DNA from 2 places in the Peribacillus sp. NJ11 genome. Region 1 is predicted to be linked to the other one. Evidence: predicted binding sites of a transcription regulator. Region 1 holds the regulator's gene; the other holds the start of a gene.

Evidence for each region. Region 1 encodes NrdR, which represses ribonucleotide reductase genes. Its sites were predicted from a motif close to AACACNATATATNGTGTT; they were not measured.
Region 2: the regulator NrdR is predicted to act here: its motif matches at 10,247-10,264, upstream of QUF86_RS14945 (vitamin B12-dependent ribonucleotide reductase).

The regions. Positions count from the first base shown of each region.
Region 1 is NZ_JAUCFO010000001.1:2,680,571-2,693,182, reverse strand. It holds gene dnaI (primosomal protein DnaI) at 1-237, opposite strand, end outside; gene QUF86_RS13265 (replication initiation and membrane attachment family protein) at 224-1,636, opposite strand; gene nrdR (transcriptional regulator NrdR) at 1,701-2,162, opposite strand; gene speD (adenosylmethionine decarboxylase) at 2,425-2,805, opposite strand; partial or broken gene QUF86_RS13250 (IS5/IS1182 family transposase) at 3,380-3,610, shown strand; gene QUF86_RS13245 (glyceraldehyde-3-phosphate dehydrogenase) at 3,766-4,803, opposite strand; gene coaE (dephospho-CoA kinase) at 4,963-5,562, opposite strand; gene ytaF (sporulation membrane protein YtaF) at 5,587-6,219, opposite strand; gene mutM (DNA-formamidopyrimidine glycosylase) at 6,299-7,129, opposite strand; gene polA (DNA polymerase I) at 7,149-9,773, opposite strand; gene hflC (protease modulator HflC) at 9,902-10,834, opposite strand; gene hflK (FtsH protease activity modulator HflK) at 10,831-11,865, opposite strand; gene pnpS (two-component system histidine kinase PnpS) at 12,123-12,612, opposite strand, start outside.
Region 2 is NZ_JAUCFO010000001.1:3,013,873-3,026,484, forward strand. It holds gene QUF86_RS14890 (hypothetical protein) at 1-194, shown strand, start outside; gene comGF (competence type IV pilus minor pilin ComGF) at 142-621, shown strand; gene comGG (competence type IV pilus minor pilin ComGG) at 614-1,000, shown strand; gene QUF86_RS14905 (YqzE family protein) at 1,128-1,313, shown strand; gene QUF86_RS14910 (YqhG family protein) at 1,359-2,156, opposite strand; gene QUF86_RS14915 (DEAD/DEAH box helicase) at 2,134-3,822, opposite strand; glycine riboswitch at 4,197-4,284, shown strand; glycine riboswitch at 4,288-4,371, shown strand; gene gcvT (glycine cleavage system aminomethyltransferase GcvT) at 4,506-5,612, shown strand; gene gcvPA (aminomethyl-transferring glycine dehydrogenase subunit GcvPA) at 5,630-6,976, shown strand; gene gcvPB (aminomethyl-transferring glycine dehydrogenase subunit GcvPB) at 6,969-8,429, shown strand; gene QUF86_RS14935 (rhodanese-like domain-containing protein) at 8,590-8,973, opposite strand; gene QUF86_RS14940 (lipoate--protein ligase family protein) at 9,188-10,024, shown strand; gene QUF86_RS14945 (vitamin B12-dependent ribonucleotide reductase) at 10,415-12,612, shown strand, end outside.

The sequences.
Region 1 (12,612 bases):
CATATTGATGCATCCATCCAAGCTTGGACATTTATCACACTTATTGCTTTGTGAAGTGAACTCATAAAGCTTCCCCAAGTTTTTGTCTATCATTTCCTTCGTGACAGTCGAACTGTTGGCATTCAAAAATAACCGCACCTGTTCGTCTTCAAAAATCTCCTGCTTCAGCTTTTCATAACGCTCTTGAAATTGGTTTGTATTGGCCAATTTATTAAGGGATCTATTAATCTTTTCCATCGTTCATTTCACCTCCAGCTTTCCACTGCTTCCATTTCTCCTGAAGCTCACGTTTCTGGGCATTCAATTCAGGTTGATCCGCAGTCTGCTCCTGCTGTGCTTCTTCTTTTTTCTCAAGCCACTCCGGAACCACTTCTTCCCGTATCGTCTTTTTCCGGCCGCCCTTCGCAACATTCCTGCTTCCCTGAGCCCAGTCCTGATATTTCCGGTGTTCATTTTTAGCCAGTTCCATCGCCTCGATGACCGTGGAGACCTTCAGCCGTGCCCAATGGCCTGCCAGCTTTTCCACATAGCCCTTCGTGAACTTCATATCCGTTTTGAGCATGACATATTCAATCAAGACATTGACGACACCCGGATTCAGCTTTTGATTGATCATCACGCCCTCCACCACTTTCAAATCACCGCTTGATGGCTCAGCACCGCCTGACAATTGCATCAGCCGCTCTCTTGGAGAAATCGTCTCCAAATGACGGATGAGCTCTTGTTCCTGCGTTTTCGGTTCTTCTTTTTGTGTCCGTTCACGGATCGGCTGCACACGATTGACAAGGGAAGGCATATCGGCCTGCCGTTCGATCTGATACCAGTCCCTTGCCGCCTTCCTAAGCAATTCCTCATCGATCTCATCATCCAATGAAACGGCATCCATTACTAGTTTTTGCATTTCAAGCGGATCAATGCCATATAAAAAAGCAAGCTTGGCAATCGTACTTTTTATTTTCGGGGTAAAGGCCTTTTTCGGTACGATCGAGGATTTCATCCCGGCAAATAAAAGTTCAAAATCAAATAAGTTGTCAAACCCCGTTGGTTCGACGCCATCCGCCCGATCGATGAATTGCTGTTCAGGGATCGGTTTCCATTCATTTTTCGCTTCATCCGTTACATATAAAGAGTCCAAGTGATCTGATGAGAATACCTCCGCAAAAGATTTAGTCACACTTTCATATTGATCCGTTAAAATATGATCATCACAAAAGAATCTCTTCAACCGGTTGAATTGTACTTTACCGATCTTTTTGTATAAGTAGATATTCAGCATTCCATCCGTGAAAAACTGCTGGGGGGAAAGCGGCGGGTTTAACTCATAGATAAATTCCTTCGTGTCATTCTCCGATTTCTTATATACATTCAACAAACCGATTCCCTCAAGTAAAAGCCGTGCTTCGTAAATATCACCTAACTTAAGGCCGATGGTATTCATTAATTGATAGTGTGAGGAGGTTTCCGACCATAGCCTGTTTTCCTCCAACTCACTCCATAACGTCATATAAAGGCTGATACAGATAGGTCCAATAAGAGGTTGATATAGTCGGGTCAGTATTTTCCGATCATAATCATGAAGCAGCCCCGCAGATGAGACCAAATATGAATCCGCTGGGAGCAATTCTTGCCAATGCATTGACATCTCCATTCAAACCTTTCAAAAGATGTAGTGAAAAAAGAGCCAAAGTAAATCTTCAGCTCTACTTTCTTTCTTTATTTATTAAATCTTTCAATTCATCGATAAAGACATTGATGTCTTTAAATTGCCGATAGACGGATGCGAACCGAACATAGGCCACCTCATCGACTTCTGCCAGCTTATCCATCACCATTTCGCCGACACTGTCGCTTTTCACTTCCGCTATGCCCTGATTGCGCAGTTCTTTTTCTACATAACTGGTAATTTGCTCTAGTTCTTTCAAGGGAACCGGACGTTTTTCGCAAGCCCTGATTAAGCCACGCAGGATTTTATCACGACTGAACTCTTCCCGTGTCCCGCCCTTTTTCACTACAATAAGAGGTGTTTCCTCCACCTTTTCAAATGTCGTGAATCGAAAACCACATGCCTCACATTCACGGCGTCGTCGAATCGATTTACTTTCATCGACTGGCCTGGAATCGAGCACTCTTGTTCCGTTATATTGACATGATGGGCATTTCATCATTATCAGCTCCGTATTTTATGTAGGACTCCCCTATCTAAATGTTCCCCAAGGAATTACTTTTCTACCTTAATCTTATATTAAAAGGAACGGCCAGTACAAGTAAAAAGTGTAACTTCCAGCAGTAGGCACTTTTTGTCATGCACTTGAAGCACCTTTATCAAAGTCTTTGTGTTCATGGTTATCTTACCCTATAAATTGGAGCAAGATTGCTGAATTAAAAAAGAGATGCACCCATGGCATCTCTGTGTATACGTGTTTTTTATAGGGCACTTATATTGGCTTTTTTCATTTGTACAGGACCTAATCCACGTGGTAATTCTATGTTTTCACGTGTTTGCGCGTTCAAAGCTTCTGCAATATAATCTGCCGCAATATTCGGATCCAAGTTACCGCATGTATAGACATCAATGCTAGCATAGCCGTGTTCTGGAAAACTGTGAATCGTTAAGTGTGATTCAGAAATGATGACAACCCCGCTAACTCCTTGTGGAGCAAACTTGTGAAAGGCAACTTCTCGTACCTCTGCACCTGATTTCAAAGCAGCATCAACAAAAATCTTTTCAATTAAATCGATATTGTTCAGTTTTTCAAAGTCACAACCCCAAAGTTCAGAAATGACATGTCTACCCATAGTTTCCATAGTGTAAGCTGTTTCCATATTAAGCTTCCCCCTTACCATGATTAAAAATTAAGTCTGATAACTACCACGGGGGAAAGTTAGTCCAAAGAGGTCCTAACCCTTTAAGTAGCCATCATGCAAACCGCTTTTGAAGAAGTTCACGATTCATAGTATATATGGTTTGAATTTTTTTTGCAACTCCAAATTGAATTTTAGGAAAGATAAACTTTAAATGTAATAGGGATATAGTGAAGGGTCAAATGGGAGGCAGATTACTGTTTTCCGGTTTATTCAGCGCCTTAAAACCGTCAGAATTGATTGATCAATGAATGAAAAATAGCCCGCTAAAAAATTTTAGCAGACCCCAGACCGTAGACAAACTCGATAATAATTCAGTTTGCTTACTGTTTTTTTAGATTTTTAATATTTGGCCGTTGATTGGAACGTAGGGCACTCGCTTTCCGCGGGCGGTCCGCCCTCGGCGCCATTGCGCCTGAGGGGTCTCCCTTGGACGCGCTTTTCCCGCAGGAGTCTCGTACACCCGCCCCAGTCAACTTTGTTTTAACAGTAAGATGGAACTCTCACAGTCTATTTAAGGAAGAAAACCAAGGAGATTAAGGACAATTCAACTGATCCTGTGAGTAGCTACTATGTGAAAGATGAACGACAAAAACAAGTTTGCCTATTCGGTTCATGCGGCAATAAACCGTTATGGATTTGTGTTGAGGACGATAGTAACACCCGGAAATACGGATGATAGTCATATCAGCCTCTGGTTGAACAAGTGATTGAGAAAATTGGAAAACCAGAAGCAGTTGCTGCAGATACAAAAGAAAACATGATATGCGATGGGTCAACTATTCTCTATAACTGCTTCAAATCCAATAAAAAATCAAAAAGGTTTCGGAATCACCATTTTGAAACCTTTTTGTCTACAAACTGAGCCCGCTAAAAAAATTTTAGCAGGCCCGTTTATTTTCATTATTTTACTGTTAACTCGACTTCTGAAGTTTTTTTCAACTCGGACGCAACTAATTTCACAAGGTCCACTACCCGGTTGGAGTAACCCCACTCATTATCATACCAAGCCAGGACTTTCACTTTCCTGTTCCCAATCATCATCGTTGTCAAACCATCGATGATGGCAGAGTGAGGATTAGTTTTGAAATCGCTGGAAACTAAAGGTTCCATCGTGAATTCCATGATTCCTTTAAGTTCATTTTCCGAAGCGTCGATGAACGCTTGGTTCACTTCATCAATCGTGACATCACGGTTTAGGTCCACAACAAGATCGACTAGAGATACGTTAGGTGTCGGTACGCGTATCGCCATTCCATGAAGTTTGCCTTTTAATTGAGGCAACACCAGGGAGATGGCTTTTGCAGCCCCTGTGGTGGTAGGAATGATGCTTTCCGCAGCGGCACGGGCTCGTCTTAAGTCTTTGTGCGGGTTATCGATATTATTTTGATCGTTTGTATAAGAATGTATCGTTGTCATTAAACCGTTGTTTATGCCGAATTTTTCATCAAGCACTTTTGCAACCGGTCCAAGACAGTTAGTTGTACAAGATGCATTGGATATGACAAAATGTTTGTCGATTTCCAGCACTTCCTGATTGACGCCCATGACAATGGTAACGTCTTCATTTTTACCCGGCGCAGATAAAATCACTCTTTTTGCCCCTGCTTCTAAATGAAGAGCCGCTTTAGAACGGTCATTAAATTTACCCGTAGCTTCAATTACAATATCTATGTTCATCTCTTTCCAAGGCAATAGCTTTGGATCGCGGTTATTTATTAGTTTTACTCGGCGGCCATTCACTACAAGTGAATCATCTTCCGCTATAATGATACCGTCGAATTTACCATGTATCGTATCATATTTTAGTAAGTGGGCTAAAGTTTCAGCAGGATAGCTTGCATTAATGGCAACAATGTCCAAACTCTCATCTAATATGGCCTTTCGGAAAACCATTCTTCCAATTCTCCCAAATCCGTTAATCGCTATTCTTGAATTCATTGTTCGGACCCTCCAAAAAATATTAATGTTATACTTATTACCTTTCTTATGTAATTAGTATAACATAATTCAGTTGAATTGTGCTAAGAAAAATGCGGATTGTTCTTATTTTTTCAACATAAAAGGAAGAAACCCTGAGGTTTCTTCCTTTTATCACAATTATATGACATGCCAATCGCTAAGTATGGCCTTCACTTGCTTCTTCGTATCATTAATGTCTCCATTATTGTCGATGACGGCATCCGCTAAAGCCTTTTTATCGGCCAAGGGCATTTGCGAATGGATCCTGGCAAGTGCCTCCGTCTCTGAAAGACCATTCCTGTTCATTAATCGTTTCAGTTGAACTTGCTCATCCACATATATCAAAAGCGTCTTTTCCACCATGAATGTCAGCTTACTTTCAAATAGGAGCGGAATATCCATGAACACAGTTTCTTCCCCTGAAGCGAGTGCCTCTTCCGTCTTGAGGCGCATCCAATTCCTGACGGCAGGATGCACGATGCCATTCAATAGCAATCTCTTTTCCTGATCATGAAAAATTATCGACCCAAGCTTTGCGCGGTCTATATTCCCATCCTTCAATAAGATATCTTCACCAAATGCCTTCACAACTTGATGATAGGCTTCTTCACCTGGCTCAACGACAGCACGGGAAGCCAGATCTGCATCCACAATCGTGAATCCCAGTTCCTGTAAATAGAGGCTGACACTGCTTTTCCCACTGGCGATGCCTCCGGTGATTCCGATGATTTGTCCCATAAGCTCCCCCTTTTAAACCACGTATCATAACTTGAATAAACCGATGATGATCAATAGTACACCTGGAAGAAAGGTCAAATGCTGGACAACTTTATTATTTGAAAGCAATTTCCCGCTTTGAATTCCGCTCCAAATGAAAATCGAACTCATAACAGCGATGCATCCTGCGAGGATAATCGGTGAAATCCCGATCATAGCCGCTCCGACTCCAGCTCCGAACGCATCCAGCGAAAGTGCAAACCCCAGAACAAGTGCTTCAATACCGGTGATCGTACCTGATTTATCAAAATCGGCATTCAATGGTTTTTGTAAAATATTAATGACTACCCCAAGTGATTTAATTTCAAAATTAAAGATGATCTTTTCATGGTATCTATCATCTTTCAGATCTTTTTCAGGCTTAAAATACTGGTATACCATCCAGGCACCAAGAAAGATGAGGATGATGCCCCCCGTTTTTTCAGCCGCCCCGATAGATATGAGCTGGCTGATGAATTGTCCGATGACCATCGCTATACCTAAACTCAATGCAGAACAAAATGAGATGACCGCTATTGACTTTAAGGGGATTTTCATCTTCCGCATACCGAATGTCAAACCTACGCCAAACCCGTCAATACTAACTGCAAAAGCAAGAAAAATAATTTGTAGCCACATCGGAATATTACTCCTTCCCTTCTCGTTGCTACCCTAGTATATGGAAGGAGCCCATCCGATGTGTTTGAAAAAACATTAGCTAAATAAGCGGCTGGCACAACGGGCAAATATGTGTGCCGCGTCCTCCAACAACCAGTTTTTCAAGTGGCGTGCCGCATGTTTTGCAGTTCTCGCCCTTTCGTCCATAGACATTCAGTTCCAACTGAAACATGCCGATTTGCCCTTGAGAGTTGAGGTATGAACGAATCGTGCTTCCGCCTTTTTCCACCGCTTCAGCTAACGTTGCAATGATTTCTGCATGCAACGTTTTTATTTCCTGCAATGATAGTGAAGAAGCGATTCTCTCCGGATGGATACCAGAACGGAATAACGACTCGTCCACATATATATTCCCAATCCCAACAACTACCGTTTGATCAAGGAGAACCGGCTTGATTTTCCTGTTGGTTCTTGCCAATTTCGCACTAAGCCCCTCGACAGTAAAATCTTCAGATAACGGTTCAGGCCCTAAATGCAATAGCGGCAACCGCTCAAGTTCTTCCCCTTTTGCAAACAGATGCATCGTACCGAATTTCCGGACATCCCTGTATCGAAGTTCACTGCCATCCGTGAAAGTAAAGATTACATGGGTATGCTTATCGTAAGGCTCTTCTTTTGGATGCACCCCGTATTTCCCTTCCATCCTTAAATGCGAAACCATCGAATAATCATCCAATGTGAAAATGAGGAACTTTCCCCGACGGCCTATACTCTGTATTGTCTGACCCCTTAAAGCATCCTGAAACTGTTCGACAGGCTCGGGCGCTTTAATGATTTTTGGCCAGAAGACGGACACTTCCTTGATCTCTTTTCCGAGTACGAGCTGCTCTAACGTTCTTCTGACTGTTTCCACTTCTGGAAGTTCTGGCATTGCAATCACCTATCTTTTATTATTTGGCATCAAACCATGTCGGCCCGAAAGCATAATCCACCTTAAGGGGGACGTTCAATTCAATGGCATTTTCCATTTCCTCAGGAACGATCACCTTAAGGATTTCGAGTTCCTCAGGAGGAGTTTCAAAAATCAATTCATCATGTACCTGAAGAAGCATTCTCGTTTTCAGCCCTTCACTTTTCAGGCGCTTATTCATATTTATCATCGCAAGCTTGATGATATCCGCGGCACTGCCTTGAATCGGCGTGTTCATCGCTGTCCGTTCGGCAAAGCTCCTGATGTTGAAATTCCTGCTTGTAATCTCAGGTATATATCGCCTTCTTTGCATCAGGGTCGTACTATACCCTTTTTGACGGGCTTCATGTATGCTTTCTTCCATATATTCCTGAACACCAGGAAAGCTCCTTAAATACTTCTCGATGAACTCTCCAGCTTCTTTTCTCGTGATGCCAAGACTTTGAGATAGCCCGTAATCACTTATACCATAAACGATTCCGAAGTTGACCGCTTTGGCTTGGCGCCTCATGTTCGAAGTGACTTCCTCCGCCGATACATGGAACACATCCATAGCTGTCCTTGTATGGATGTCCATCCCGGCCTGGAATGCTTCCACCAATCCGCTGTCATTGGCGATATGCGCCAGCACGCGTAACTCGATTTGAGAATAGTCAGCAGCAAAAATGATCCAATCCTTTTCGGAAGGAATGAATGCCTGCCTGATTTTCCTGCCTTCTTCCAGTCTGATCGGGATATTCTGCAGATTGGGGTCTGTAGAACTTAACCGGCCGGTCTGGGTCAATGCTTGGTTGAACCGGGTGTGAACCTTGTCCGATTTACCATTGACCACTTTAAGCAAGCCTTCAATATAAGTCGATTGCAACTTACCAAGCTGGCGGTAAAGTAATATTTCCTTAACGATATCATGCTGGCTCTCCAGTTTTTCCAGCACATCGGCTGAAGTCGAATAACCTGTTTTAGTTTTCTTCATGACCGGAAGCTCCAACTTTTCAAAAAGGATGGCCCCAAGCTGTTTAGGTGAATTGATATTGAAAGCCTCTCCAGCCAAATCAAAAATTCGCGCTTCGATGGTTCTTAAACGAATGGCTAATTCCTGCCCCATGTTTTTCAGCCGGCCTATATCCACCTTGATGCCCTGCCATTCCATATTCGCCAGGATGATTGACAGTGGAAGCTCCAGTTCCGTTAATAGATGATATTGCTCGAACTCTTGCAGCTTATCGATCATCGGTTCTTTAAGAGAAAGGATCGCCTTTGATTTTCTGGCGATATGCTCACTTAGTTCAGCTTGCTCAGGTATCTTGCGTTTTGCACCTTTCCCATAAAAAACATCATCGGTTTCAAGACGGATTGTACCTTGAGTTTTCGTGATTTCGGCCACTTCGTCCACTGACTCTGCCGGATCCAGGATATAGGAAGCCAAAAACACATCAAAATCGATGCCTTTTATTTCGACGCCTCGATGACGGAGTGCCACAACCGTACGCTTCGCATCGAAAACCGTTTTCTTTTTTGTTTCATCCTCTGCCCAAGTTTTAAATGCCGCGGAACTCAAGGCATCATCTCCATGGAAGTAAAAATGACCTTGTTCATTACTGATGGCAATCCCGATAATATCTGCACGATGATAATTATCTTCTAAAGTCTCAACATATAAAGCACTTTCATCTGTAAACATTCCTTCTGTCATTTCACCCTTGTGAACCTCTATCTTTTCCTGTTCAAGAGGTTCACTTTCCGTTACATCCAATTTATCGAGCAAAGTCGAAAAGCCAAGCTCTTTATAGAATGAGATGACTCGATCCTGATCTATGCCACTGTACTCGGTCTCATTTACAGAAACCTCAAGCGGAGCTTCCCTCGTAATTGTAGCCAGCTCTTTACTTAATAGGGCCAGGTCTTTATGTTCTTCTATTTTTTCTTTCAATTTTTGTCCGCTTACCTCATCGATCGACTGCAGAAGGTTTTCCACCGTTTCAAATTGATGCAATAACTTAAGTGCAGTCTTTTCACCAACACCCGGTATGCCGGGAATATTGTCTGAGGCATCTCCCATCAGCCCTTTTAAGTCAATGATCTGCAAGGGGGATAGACCGTATTTTTCATGTATATGCTTTGGAGTGTATTCCTCAATTTCAGTAATCCCCTTTTTCGTGATGGAAACCGTCGTACTAGGGGAGGATAATTGTGTTAAATCCTTATCACCGGAAATGACCTTCACTTCAAAACCATCTTTTTCCGCTTGTAAAGAAAGCGTACCGATAATATCATCGGCTTCGTAGTTCTCCAGTTCATACCTTTTTATTTGAAAACAATCAAGCAGCTCGCGAATGAATGGAAATTGCTCGGATAATTCAGGCGGCGTTTTTTGGCGTCCTCCCTTATATTCTTTAAATGACGCATGCCTGAATGTCGTTTTACCCGCATCAAATGCAACAAGTATGTGCGTTGGCTTTTCTTCTTCAAGGATGCGGTTGAGCATCATGGTGAATCCGTACACGGAATTCGTATGGACCCCTTTATCATTATTCAAGAGCGGAAGCGCAAAAAATGCACGGTAAGCAATGCTATTTCCATCTATGAGTACTAACTTTTTATCCAAATCCGTCTTCCTCCAGTCAATACAGGTTTATGTAGTTTTAGCTTCTATTTAAAAACGCAAAAAGCCGTTCATTTTCTTTCTCTATTCTACCATGAGTAGAAGCGGAAAGAAAAATGACGGCGACGCGGTTATTTAGTATTTCCCATTAACAAGCTGGCATAAGGGGAATCCGACGGCAGGATGATAACCGTTTGATCTCCAATGGTTTTTTTATAGGATTCAAGAGTCCGGTATAGTTTATAGAATTCGGGGTCTTTGGAAAACGACTTATTATAGATTTTCGCTGCTTCCCCTTCTCCTTCAGCCCTGATCACTTCTGCATCAGCTTCTGCAGTCGATAGCAATTCTTTCACTTTCCGATCAGTATCCGCAATGATACGGTTTTTCTTCGCATCACCTTTGGATAGGTATTCTTGCGCTTTCGATTCCCGCTCGGAAATCATCCTCTTGAAGACGGATGCTTCGTTTTCGGCAGGCAGGTCGGTCCGCTTTATCCGGACATCCGTCAAGCTGATGCCATAACTGTCCTTTTGCAGCAGTTCGTTGACTTTATCCGTTATGCGGTCGTTTAGACTTCCCCTGGATGACTTCTCATCATTGATGATTTCATCATAATTCAGCTGTCCAAGCTCTGAACGAACTGCCGAATAGATGAACTCTTCCATTTTCGTTTCGGCATTCTCGAGCGTCCTTGCATTTGTAATCAATTTCTTCGGATCTTCTATTCTCCATACTGCATAGTTATCGATCAACATCCGCTTTTTATCTTTCGTATTGATTTCCGCTTCAGATACATCAGAACTCATCTGATACTTCGGCAAGGTCATCACACTCTGAATGAATGGCACCTTCGCCTTTAATCCCGGGGACTTATCAATCCTTACCACCTCTCCGAATTGACGGACGACTTTATATTCGCCCTCTTTGACGATATATACATTGGTGAAGATGATTAGCAGCAACGCGATGAAAATAATCAGGAAAATGCCAAATTTCACATAGCCTCTCCAATGAAAATCACCTTTTTTAAGCTCAGAGAAATCTACTATTTTTCCGCTCATTGTTTAACGCCCCCTTCCCCTGTCGCTTTTTCTTCCGATGCATTCCCTTTTTTCGTTCCTTCTTCAGGTGTAGCGGCTTCATCAGGAGCAGGCGTTTTTTTCGTTTCTTCCTTTTCAAGCGGGCGAAGCGGCAAGTACTTCATTGTGTTTCCATCATCATTCATGATATAAATCTCCGCATTCGGCAATACTCCTTCGAGGGTCTCAATAATAAGGCGGTCCTTCGTAATCCCCTTATTGCCCTTATACTCACTGAGTAATTTTTCAAAGACCGCAACATCCCCACGGGCAGCTTCCGTCCGGGCAGCTTTATCCCCATTAGCCTGTGAAATGATGGCGTCTTTTTCCCCTTCCGCTTCATTCATCCGTTTATTTTCATATTTATCCGCTTCGTTGACTTTCGTATTAGCCGTTTCACGGGCATCCGTTACATTGGTAAATGCTTTCCGAACTTCTTCATTCGGTAGCTCCACATCCTGGAGTTTAACCGCTGATATGGAAATCCCAACATCATATTTTTCCATTAGCTGTGACAACAAATCCCTTACATCCGCTTCAATTTGCGCTTTTCCAGATGTAAGTGCATCATCGATTTTCGTACTGCCGATAATGCTCCGTAACGCGGCTGACGTCGTATCATATAAAATTTTCTCAGGATCATCTGCATTGTACAGATATTTTGGAGGGTCTGTTATTTTCCACTGCACCACTAGATCTGCCAGCACAATATTTTCATCACCCGTAATCATTTTGGTCTCACTCGGGTAATCCGTCACCTCTCCATCCTCTTCCTTATATCCAAATTTTAGACTGAATGTTTCTTTCGATAATTTCTCGACCGATTGGATCGGCCAAGGCAGTTTAAAGTGAAGCCCCGGTTCTGTTATCGTCTGCTCCACCTCACCAAACGTCATTATGACAGCTTGATCGGATTCATCAACCGTGTACCAGGTCGATATCGCAACTACACCCAAAATTAAAATAAGAAAGACTAGTCCCGTGATCGTATATATCCTTTTTAAGCTAACGATATGTATCACCCCTTCTTTGCTGTGTTATATCTTATTTACGCAAGAAAGGGCCTAAAGTTTCATAAAAATCAAATATTTTCCTAAGAAAATAGGATAGAGGAATGGTTCCCGGGGAATATAGCCAAAAATAAAAGACAGAGACTATGTGTCTCTGTCGATGTTTAACTCCTTGGATGAGGGGTTGTACAACCATTGTACCCCTGCATTATGAAGCGGGTTTTAAGAAATTGTAAAGGGAATGTAAATTGACAAACCCACTACATTTTTCCTTTTAAGCTTTTATTTAAAGTGACTGTAAAAGTCGTCCCCGTTCCAGGTGTGCTCTCCACGTTGATTTTACCTTTATGGACTTCTATTATATGCTTGACGATCGCAAGTCCAATGCCAGTTCCTCCTGAATCGCGACTCCTTGCCTTATCGATCCGGTAAAACCGTTCAAAGATCCTCGGCAGTTCTTTTTCTTCGATGCCGATTCCGCTATCTTGAACCGCAATATCAACCGTCTGTTCTTTCTCCAAGATGTTCACGGTGACACTCCCGCCATTAGGTGTATAGGTCAATGCGTTGGTTATCAAATTAATGAAAACCTGTTTGATCCTGTCAGATTCCCCTTCAATGAATACCGGTTCCCGTGATGCTTTAATTTCAAGCGAGACTTCTTTTTCCCTCAGCTTCCCAATAAGCATTTCTTGGATTTCGCCAAGCACTTTCGTAATATCCACGACGCCTGCGTTCAAAACGAATTCC
Region 2 (12,612 bases), 330 kb from region 1:
TATTATATGAAAGATTGACGGCTTTCATGGATGGGGAGATACAAGCAATTGGACAGGAAATCATCAACAAAAAAAAATCCTATGAATTGATTTGGAAGGATCATGGGGATTTCCCGGGGATGATTGAAGGGTGTGTACGTTATGAAAATGAATCGGGTAAATTTGAAACCATTTGTGATGCTGCGAAAAGATGATGGTTTTACGATGATAGAATTGCTTTTTTCTTTAATGATCTTAATGACGACGTCCCTTTTTGTCCTACAGCTTTTTTCAATCATTCACACCCAGATGAGATCCATTGATAAATTGCATCCTAAAGAGTGGGAGGTCTTTACCATGCAAATGAAGCAGGAGGTCCGGAGTTCCAAAGTTCAGGATGTAATGGGAAATAAATTATATTTGCTTTCAGGTGAACAATTATCATCCATTGAACAATATGAAGATAAGGTCCGAAGGAGAGTGAATGGTAAGGGGCATGAGGTCATCTTGCAGAACATTTCGGAATTCCAGGTTGAGAAGGATGGAAGTGTCATTGTTCTAAATATAACGGATAAAGCAGGGACTACTTTCAGTCGAAGATTTCATCCTTTCTTAAGACATGTGACGAAAGTCGATGAATAATCAAAAAGGAGTCGTTTTCCCGATGGTCATGATTGTAGCGAGTGTTTTCATCATGTTCACGATATTAATGATCGATCAGTTTATCATCGATAAAATGTTTTATAAAGAAGTGGAAGAATCGCTTGTGGCCGATCATCTTGTCCACCTTGCCGTTAAGGATGTGACGTCAGAGTGGGGGGAAGAGGTCCCGGAAATCATCCAGGGGGAAATTTTATACCCCAATGGTACGGTGCGATATTCCTTAATGGAGGAAGACGGTCCTTACGTCTATATAGAATTTTCATCGACGACTAAAAATGACCGAAGGGGTAGGGTCATCATTCAATACGATACAGAAGCGGGGCGAGTGATACAATGGATAGAAAAGCAGGCTGTGTAATACGTAAAATACACAGTCTTTTATAAAGGTTCAATCATGTTCAAGCGATAGATTCGCGTGTTTAGGGAACAAGTGAAGGAATAAAACAAGCGTAAACCGGGCATACTTTGTTTAGGGTGATTTTTATATGTCTACAAACGCTTATATTAAATATCTGACGCAACAGCTTGTCGAATATTTTAATCTGACCAAAAAAGAACGAAAAGAAAAGCGACGTCATAGAAAAGAGGATAAAAACCATGGTATGTCCCATTGGTTTGGCATTGTCCCTTTTGCTTTGTCGATGTTCTTAAGGAAAAATATCAAGAAATAGAACAGATGTCCTTAAATTAGGACATCTGTTTTTTTATTAAGGATCCTATCCCAACGCCCTATCTGAAAGGTAAAATAAACCTCCATTGATGATGGATATTCGGATGTTCGGTTCATATTGTGCTTTTAAGGCTTCTTTTTCGGTAAAATAGCTCTCACTTTTTTCGTCCATATCCTTGTAAAAATGCTCCAATAAATTCAAGTCATTCTGCCAGCGAAGCATTGCTTCTTCCGCCCAAGAATGGTCATCATCCTCGAAACTGGTTCTGATGTATGTATCCAGTCTTGCCAATCCACTCTTGGGCATGATGAGCGGTGAAAGCGTAAAGGAATAATCCGGAATTTTTGGGGTGACCTTAACCGGTAAAACCCGATGGTGAAAGCTTTCCATGATCTCGCCTGAGATTAAATTCAATCCGATGGACATAAATGTATCTTTTTTACGATCGCATTGATAGGATATTTTCACATTAAGGGTTAGCCAAGGAAACAATGGATTATTCCCGCCTTTTGATGGAGGAGTATCCTCAAAAAGTCTAGTATACCCTGCCAGATTTTTTGTTGATTGAATAATTTGATGAAGGCGAGGGGAGCCAAAATGAATCATTTCTCCCTTTAAATCGGGTGGAGCATGTTCTGGGTCGGTAATGAAAGTCATCTGGGCTGGGTTCGGAATGCCACCGGTTTTTTCTAGATAGTGCCAATAAAAGGGTCTGTTCATTAATTCTTTATCCATTTCAATTGTCAGTTGAACGGTAAGGTGGGTGGGTGTATTATCCAGTATTTCACAATCATTGGCTTTAAAGTAAGTTAATAAAAAATCATGAATTTCCCGTTGCTGCATGAACCTCACCTTCCTTCATGGATTGAGCGAATTGAATTAACGATGAGAAATTATCCATCTTGATTTTCATTTCGCCCTCTGTTTTGGACTCGCCGACTACATCAATTAAGTATTCTTCAATGTTGTTAATTTCCAGTTTGGTTAGAATATCATCCAGTTCACCAATTACTTTTTCAAATAAATTAATTTTTTCGTATAGTAACTTCAGAATATGTTCTTCAACTGTATTTTTCGTGGCAAAGTTATAAATCATGACATCTTCTTCCTGACCAAGCCGGTGAATCCGCCCAATTCTTTGCTCGAGTCTCATGGGGTTCCATGGTAGGTCAAAATTAATCAAGTGATGGCAAAACTGAAGGTTTATCCCTTCCCCGCCCGCTTCGGTTGCGATTAATACCTGTATTTTCTTTTGGAATAATTCGCGCATCCAGTCTTTCTTTCCACGCTTAAATCCGCCTCGGAAAGGGACTGAAGAAATCCCATTCTGTTGCAGGTACCATTGCAGATAAAGCTGGGTCGCTCGGTATTCGGTAAAGATAATCACTTTGTCATCAATTTTCTTGATCAGTTCCAAAGCTTTTTCAGCTTTGGAGTTCTGAACCGTTTCGTTCACTTTAGAAAATAAATCATCAAGCTTTGCCAAAAAGTCAGGGGAAGGCTGGTCGTATTTTGCTTTCATATTTTTTAAAGTATAAAAGACTGCCTCCCTGCTGCTGCAGGCTTCCCTTTGGAGAGTGAGAGCTGAAAAAGCGCTTCCTTTTGTTCCATCCGAAATAGGCTTGAATTTGGAAACGGCATCGTACAATGCCTGCTCGGTTGGAGAAAATTCAATTGTGATGGTTTCCACATGCCTTTTTGTCCATTCAATACCAGTATCGGCCCGCCGGTTTCGTATCATAACAGTGTTGACCAGTTCCTTTAGGTGTTCATCTTCAATTATGTTCCGGCCTTTCCCTTTATATTTTTCCGAAAAGAGTGAGGCATTTCCCAAGTGGCCTGGTTTCAATAACGAAACGAGGTGGAAAATTTCCTCGACTTTATTTTGAATGGGAGTAGCTGTCAGGAGTAAACAAAATTTCTTTTTCAGATTTTGGACGAATTCATAGTTCTTCGTCTTATTATTTTTAAGTTTATGAGCTTCGTCAATAATGATGAAGTCATATTCCTGATTGAAAATGATATCACGATGTGGATCGCGTTTCGCTGTATCAATGGATGAAATGACCACATCACAGGAGTCCCAAACATAACTTTTTCTCTGAACGACTGCCGGAATATGAAACTTGGTATTCAATTCAAAAGCCCATTGTGTGACAAGTGAGGCCGGTACAAGGATCAATACTTTTTTTACAAGGCCTCTAATCATATATTCTTTTAGGATCAAGCCGGCTTCAATTGTTTTTCCGAGCCCTACCTCATCAGCTAAAATGGCCTTTCCATTCATCTTTTCCACCACTTGCTTTGCTGCTTCCAATTGGTGGGGAAGCGGGGTTAACTGCGGAAGGTGCTTGGGCGCCTGTAATCCCTCAAAATCAGGGATGATGAGATTTTCCTCCATTTGAACCGCCAACTTATAAAGCTCCCAATTTCCCCATGGACCGTCATTTTCCATCTTTTGCAGAAACTCGTCATTCCATTCAGAATTGAAGGATATATTGATTTTCATAGAAATAACTCCCTCTTAAATCATAATTTCCTTAATAAAAGGTCAAAACCCGAACATTTCATATGTGAAGTAAGAAAAATATTTCTCTTCAAAAGATATTGCAGAGATAAGTTTCTTAGGGTAGGATATAAGTATATTTAGAAAATTCCAATTTCCAAACGCTGTAAAGAATCTTTGTATTTCAGTTTTGCAGTTCGCGTTTTCTTAGTATGCGCTACAGGCTCCTATTTTATCCAAGATACTGAAGGAGATCATTCAAATGGTTCCTGAAGTTTTAGGAGAGTTGGCAGAGAATGCATTCCATGATGCTCAAAGGTTTTACTAATGCTTGGGGCTTGTTCGCTTACTTTCATTGGTAGACCATTTATATGCGGGTGAAGATAAGGGGAGAGACTACGGATGTAGCGCCGAAGGAGCAAACTTAGCAGTGAATCTCTCAGGCAAAAGAACTCTTATTGGACGCAACTCTGGAGAGCGCCGCCCATTTTGGGACGGCCACCAAAGGGGAAAACCTATTATATAGGTAAACTTTCAGGTTTCAGGACAGAGAAAAAGCTCAAACGGGCTTTCTCTGTCCTTTTTTGTGCTTTTTTCACATCATGAATCAGGATATCTGATGCGTAATGACAAGAAGCTTTGATAATGAAGCCATTTAAATTAAAAAATCTGAGGGGGGTCATTTTTTGACCAATTTAAAAAGAACACCACTATTTGAAGTTTATCGTGAATGCGGCGGTAAAACGATCGATTTTGGCGGCTGGGAACTTCCTGTCCAATTTTCGGGTATAAAGGACGAACATGAAGCCGTACGTACAAAAGCGGGGTTATTCGATGTTTCCCATATGGGGGAAGTTGATGTTAAGGGGCTTGGGAGCCTTTCCTTTTTACAGAAGATGCTGACTAATGATATATCAAAGCTGCAACAGGGCGGTGCCCAATATACGGCTATGTGCTATGAAAACGGCGGGACGGTTGATGATCTCATCGTTTATAAGCGGGCTGAAGACGACTATCTGCTCGTGGTCAATGCAGCGAATACAGATAAAGATTTCGATTGGCTGCAAGCTAATCTACCGGAAGATGTCCAAATCACAAATGTATCGAGTCACTATACACAGCTAGCACTTCAAGGGCCATCTGCAGAGAAGATATTACAAAAACTATCAGAAAATACTGCCTTAAGTGAAATTGGATTTTTCAAGTTCAAGGAAAATGTCATGATAAATGGTATCTCCACGATGGTATCCCGTACCGGATATACTGGTGAAGATGGTTTTGAGATATATAGCGACAGTGAAAACGGTCCTGCCCTTTGGAAGGCGATTCTGGATGCCGGAAAGGAAGAAGGGATTCAGCCGATTGGTTTAGGTGCTCGTGATACCCTGCGTTTTGAAGCGAAACTTCCGCTGTATGGGCAGGAACTTTCAGCGGACATCACCCCAATAGAGGCCGGGATCGGTTTTGCGGTAAAAGTGGATAAGGAAGCAGATTTTTTCGGGAAAGCCGTTCTTGCTGAACAAAAGGAGAAAGGGGCTCCCCGCAAGCTTGTGGGAATTGAAATGATTGACCGTGGCATTCCACGTCATGGGTATAAGGTCTACAGCGGGGACAAAGTCATTGGCGAGGTCACGACTGGTACCCAATCACCAACGTTGAAGAAGAACGTAGGGTTGGCACTTATCGATAAGGAATTTTCGGTGCTGGATGCGGAAGTCGAAGTGGAAATTCGATCCAAACGTTTGAAAGCCGTTATCATACAAACACCTTTTTATAAAAAACCACGTAAATAGAGGGGAATGGTCATTAGATGAAACATCGTTATTTACCCATGACAGAGCAAGATAAACAAGAAATGCTTGAAGTGATAGGTGTACCTACTGTTGAAGAACTTTTCAATGATATCCCTGAAAGTGTTCGTTTTCAAGGCGAATACGATATCAAGCCCGCTAAATCGGAACCTGCCTTAATAAAAGAATTATCAAGGCTTGCTGCCAAGAATGCGGATCTTAAAAATTATGCTTCCTTCCTTGGTGCGGGTGTCTATGACCATTATGCACCGGTCATCGTCGATCATGTTCTTTCCCGTTCTGAGTTTTATACGGCTTATACACCCTATCAGCCTGAAATTTCACAGGGCGAGCTTCAGGCCATCTTTGAATATCAAACGATGATTTGTGAATTGACGGGTATGGATGTGGCTAACTCCTCCATGTATGACGGCGGGACAGCGCTAGCTGAAGCAGCCATGCTTGCTTCAGGTCAGACACGACGCAAGAAGATTCTCATTTCAGGGACGGTTCATCCTGAATCAAGAGAAGTTGTTAAGACCTATGCGAAAGGACAACGCGTGGAAGTGATCGAAATTCCTTATAAAGACGGTGTGACGGATATGGCCGCCTTAAGGGAGTTGGTGAAAGATGATATTGCAGGAGTGATTGTGCAATATCCGAACTTTTTTGGCCGTATCGAGCCATTGAAAGAAATGGAAGAAATCATTCATGGCGTCAAGTCCATGTTTATCGTTTCCAGTAATCCGCTTGCACTGGGAGCCTTGACATCCCCTGGTGCCCTCGGTGCAGATATCGTAACGGGGGATGCTCAGCCATTCGGCATTCCAGCAGCATTCGGTGGACCTCATTGTGGATATTTTGCCGTTACGAATAAACTTGTACGGAAAGTTCCGGGCAGACTCGTCGGTCAAACAGTGGATGAAAATGGAAAAAGGGGTTTTGTGCTGACGCTTCAAGCTCGTGAGCAGCACATTCGCCGTGATAAGGCCACATCCAACATTTGTTCCAATCAAGCGTTGAACGCCTTGGCAGCTTCTGTTGCAATGACCGCTCTTGGGAAAAAGGGGGTCAAAGAAATGGCCGTGCAAAATATTCAAAAAGCGCATTATGCGAAAAAAGCTATTGAGGCAAAAGGGATAAAAGTAATGTTCGACGGTCCTTCGTTTAATGAATTTGTCATTAAACTGCCTGCTTCGTTTTCAGAAATCAATAAAAACCTATTTGAAAAAGGGATGATCGGCGGCTTTGATTTAGGAAAGGTTTATCCTGAGCTGGAAGACCATATGCTGGTCGCGGTAACGGAACTTAGAACAAAAGAAGAAATTGATGCACTTGCGCAGGAATTGGGGGATCAACATGAATAATCAAGATCAATCACTCATTTTTGAAATCAGTACATCCGGTCGAATCGGGTATAGTCTGCCAGAAATGGATGTTGCAACTACTCCGCTCGAAGAAATTCTTCCTGCCGACTACATCCGTGAAGAAGAGGCGGAGCTTCCTGAGGTGTCCGAATTGGATATCATGCGTCACTATACAGCACTTTCCAAACGGAATCATGGAGTGGATTCGGGTTTTTATCCGCTGGGTTCATGCACGATGAAATATAATCCGAAAATAAATGAAAATGTGGCACGCTTTAACGGTTTCGCCCATATCCATCCATATCAAGATCCGAGTACTGTTCAGGGAGCCTTGGGACTATTATTTGATTTGCAGGAACATCTAACGGAAATCACAGGGATGGATCAAGTGACATTACAGCCTGCAGCAGGTGCACACGGTGAATGGACAGGGTTGATGATGATTCGCGCTTTTCACGAAGCTAATGGCGATACAGAACGGACGAAAGTGATCGTACCCGATTCTGCACACGGTACGAATCCAGCTTCTGCCACTGTGGCCGGACTTGAAACGATAACAGTGAAATCCGATGAAAACGGGTTAGTCGACCTTGAGGATTTAAAGCGTGTTGTGGGACCGGATACGGCGGCTTTGATGCTGACGAACCCCAATACGTTGGGATTGTTTGAAGAGAACATATTGGAAATGGCACAACTTGTCCATGATGCCGGTGGGAAGCTTTATTATGATGGTGCCAATCTGAATGCAGTACTTTCAAAAGCACGCCCGGGTGACATGGGCTTTGATGTGGTTCACTTAAATCTCCATAAAACATTCACTGGCCCGCATGGCGGCGGCGGTCCGGGTTCTGGCCCTGTAGGAGTAAAGTCGGATTTGATTCCTTACTTGCCTAAACCGCTTGTGGTCAAACAAGATGAGCAATTCGTTCTTGATTATGATCGCCCGCAATCCATTGGCAGGGTAAAACCCTACTATGGGAATTTCGGGATAAACGTAAGGGCATATACGTACATTCGTTCAATGGGTCCTGATGGCCTTAAAGCCGTCACCGAGAATGCGGTCCTCAATGCAAATTATATGATGCGTAGGTTGGAACCATTTTTTGACCTACCATATAATCGTCATTGTAAGCACGAATTCGTATTAAGCGGACGTCGGCAAAAGAAATTGGGAGTCAGGACTCTCGACATAGCCAAAAGATTGCTGGATTTCGGGTATCATCCTCCAACCATTTACTTCCCGTTGAACGTGGAAGAAGGAATGATGATAGAACCGACCGAAACGGAGTCCAAGGAAACTCTGGATGCATTCATCGATGCAATGATCCAGATTGCCAAGGAAGCGGAGGAAACTCCGGAAATCGTTCAGGAAGCTCCGCATACGACCGTTATAAAGCGGCTTGATGAAACTCTTGCTGCAAGAAAACCGGTTCTGCGTTTTCAAGCCGACTGAAAGCTTACATGAAAAACCCCCTGCCGGACGGCGGGGGTTTTCATGTTTATGTATCTTGTAAAGAACTAATCAAAGTCAATGAGTTAACTTTCATTTTCATTGAGCCCGCATTGAACATGTAGACGTTTTAATTAAAAAGAGCCCATGCGGAGATGGGGTCTTATTTCTTTGCTTTGATTTTCCCGGTCCACATTTTGAAACCGCCTTTTAGGTGAAAAAGTTCCTTGTAGCCCTTTTTGTATAGCATGGCTGCAGCTCTTCCGCTGATGATTTCGCTTTGAGCGTACAAGTATACAGGCTTGTCCGGCCTAATTTCGACCAAGCGAGTTTTCATTTGCGTCATAGGGATGTTTCTTGCGCCTAAGATATGACCGTTATCAAAATCATTCGGTTCCCGAACATCGATCAGCTGCACTTTTCTGTAGTTAGCGATAAATTCGTCCTGTGTTAATGTTTTAACGATTTTACGCTGGCGGTACCAATTAAAAAGTGAATACGCAATAACCACTCCCAAGATGATGAGCAGTGTATATAATAATTCCAAACATTAAAACTCCCTTCTACCTTAACGAATACAGACAATACTTATTATATAATTGCTTTACTTAATAATCAAAAAGAATTTTCATCAAATTCTTTATCGACTTGATAGCACTTTCTTTTTTAGAGTGTTAAAGTCTGTTAAACTACTACATGTGAGTTTTTTGTGGGGTATAACGTAATTACTGAAAAACAGTCTATTGAAACGAGGGTTTAGGATGACTAAAGAAAAATGGGGTTTTATAGATTCTGGAAATTGTTCACCGGCTTTTAATATGGCGATGGACGAAGCGCTTTTAAATTGGCAAAGCAAAGGGGAAATTCCGCCAATCATACGCTTTTATGGTTGGGATCCAGCGACATTGTCGATTGGTTATTTTCAAAAGGCAGAAGCGGAAATCGATATGGAAGAGGTCAAAAGGCAAGGCCTCGGTTTTGTTCGCAGACCAACAGGAGGACGAGCGGTGCTGCACGAGCATGAATTGACTTATAGCGTAATCGTTCCAGAAACCTATCCGGGAATGCCAACTACCGTTACTGAAGCATATCGCGTCATATCCGAAGGAATATTAATGGGGTTCAGGAATCTTGGATTGGATGCTTATTTTGCTGTGCCTCGAACCGAGCAGGAAAAAGCGGCTTTAAAAGTGCCCAAGTCTTCCGTCTGCTTTGATGCTCCAAGTTGGTATGAACTGGTTGTTGAGGGCAGGAAGGTCGCTGGCAGCGCACAAACCAGGCAAAAGGGCGTCATCCTTCAACACGGGGCCATTTTGCTTGAACTTGATGATGAAAAGCTCTTTAGCGTATTTAAATTCTCAAATGACAGGGTTAAAGAGAGAATGCAAAAAAACTTAAAAAACAAAGCTGTAGCCATGAATGACATTGCCGGAAGAAAGATTACCATCCCCGAAGCGAAAGTTGCTTTTGAAAAAGGTTTTGCCGAAGGACTATCGATCGATCTAGAACCATACGTCCTCACTGAACAACAATTGCTGGAAGTGAAGGCCATAGCAGAAAGCAAATATGAAAGCGATGAATGGAATTTCATGAGATAGAAGAAGCAGAATAATTAAAGTGGAAAATAAAAAAGTTTTTTCAGATTTGTTTACCAAATAAGCTATTCCTTGCGGGAATAAGTCCTAAAAGGGATGGGGAAAAAGCAAGGTCCAAATTAATTGAAATCTGATGAAAAATTATCGTAAATCGACATTTTCCTCCCTTTTGCTAACTATATTAATTGATTTATCGTTTGACAAAATTAAAAGTCATTCAAAACAAACACAATATATAGTAGTTGAAATATTTAATGCGACACTATATGTTGATTTTTGAGTTTCGCTATGATAAATTTAGGGTACTTGTTAAGCGAAACGGACATGTAAGGCTACATATAGATTTTTGCGGCGGCAAGAACGGATCTTGAAACATATAAAGGAGAGGGAATTATGTCGGTTGTAATAAAAGAAGCTTTAAAGGTTGATCTAGAAAGGTTGAATAAGGATATTTCTTTATTTCCCCAGGTTCACCCTGTAACGGCTGATATGAAAATGGCGCATAAGGGAGTGTCCCGTCTAGTCATGCTTGACCGCTATTCTTTTAAGGATACTGAAAAAATCACACTCTCGGCAGGCGATTTCGTAGTGTTGACGATCAAGGAAGATCCGAAATTCCCAGCACGGGGTCTCGGTCACATCGTTGAAATAGATTGGGAAACCAAAAAAGCCAAGGTATTGGTGGATGAAGAATTCCGCGGCGTATTGGATAGTCCGGAAGAAGTGGAGACCGGGATTGTAAACCGTCCGCTGGATATTATCGAAAAACCGCTTGAAATATACTATGAACAAATTGCGAAACGTAATGCAACAGGCTTGGCTTCAGTGGAAACCACTGAAGAAAAAAGAACGGAATGGTTCAATAAATTCTATGAAGAATTAAAGAACCTTAATTTTGTCCCGGCAGGTCGAGTATTATATGGTGCGGGTTCCAATACGGATGTTACTTATTTCAACTGCTATGTGATGCCATTCGTACCTGATTCACGTGAGGGAATTTCAGAACATAGGAAACAAGTGATGGAAATCATGAGCCGCGGCGGCGGAGTGGGTACGAACGGATCGACATTGCGTCCAAGGAACACTCTGGCAAAAGGGGTAAATGGAAAATCCTCGGGTTCAGTGTCATGGCTTGATGATATTGCGAAATTGACGCATCTAGTTGAACAGGGCGGTAGCAGACGCGGTGCGCAAATGATCATGCTCGCTGATTGGCATCCTGATATTGCAGAGTTCATCATTTCTAAAATGCAAAATCCAAGGATCCTTCGTTATTTAGTGGAAAACACTAAAGATGAGGCCATCAAGAAATATGCGACAGATAAATTGAAATTCACGCCGCACACCGAACAGGAAACGGCTATGTATCAAGGAATCATCAATTATAAAGAGATTCCTGGTCTAGGTGGATTTAGCGAGAAAATCATTAGGGATGCAGAGGAAAAGATCCATACAGGCGGTACGTATAGTGTCCATAATTCCGATTTTCTAACTGGCGCCAACATTTCGATTTGCTTGACTAAGGAATTTATGGAAGCGGCAGAAAAAGATGAGGAATACGAATTGCGTTTTCCTGATGTTGAAAGCTATAATGCCGAAGAAATGGCTATTTATAATGCCGAATGGCATAATGTCGGTGATGTTCGCGAATGGGAGAGAATGGGTCACAAAGTTCGTGTTTATCGTAAAATCCGAGCTAAAGAGCTTTGGAACTTAATAAACATTTGTGCAACATATTCTGCTGAACCAGGTATTTTCTTTATCGATAATGCTAATGAAATGACGAATGCCAAAGCATACGGTCAACAGGTCGTAGCTACGAACCCATGTGGCGAACAGCCATTGGCCCCATATTCAGTATGTAACCTTGCTGCTGTCAATTTGGCTGAAATGGCCGATAAAGATAAAAAAACCGTTAATTTCGAGAAACTTAGGCAGACCGTCGAAGTCGGTGTACGTATGCAGGACAATGTCATTGACGCAACTCCTTATTTCTTGGATGAAAACAAAAAACAGGCACTGGGCGAGCGACGGGTTGGCCTTGGTGTAATGGGTCTGCATGACCTGTTAATCTACTGTGAAACGGAATACGGATCTGAAGAAGGAAACATCCTGGTCGACAAGGTGTTTGAAACGATTGCGACTACAGCCTACAGGGCATCCGTGGAACTTGCTAAAGAAAAAGGCAGTTTCCCATTCCTGATCGGATCAAATGATAAAGAAACCGATGAGCTTAGAACGCGTTTCACACAAACCGGATTTATGGAAAAAATGCCGGAAGACATCAGGGAAAGTGTTGCTGCACATGGCATCCGTAACTCTCATTTATTGACAGTGGCTCCTACAGGAAGCACAGGAACGATGGTTGGGGTATCTACAGGTCTTGAACCATACTTCTCCTTCACGTATTTCCGCAGTGGCCGACTTGGCAAATTCATTGAAGTTAAGGCTGATATTGTTCAGGAATACTTGGACCGTCATCCAGAAGCTAATCCAGAGGAGCTTCCAAAATGGTTCATCTCCGCTATGGAATTGGCACCTGAAGCCCATGCGGATGTTCAATGCATCATTCAACGCTGGATTGACAGTTC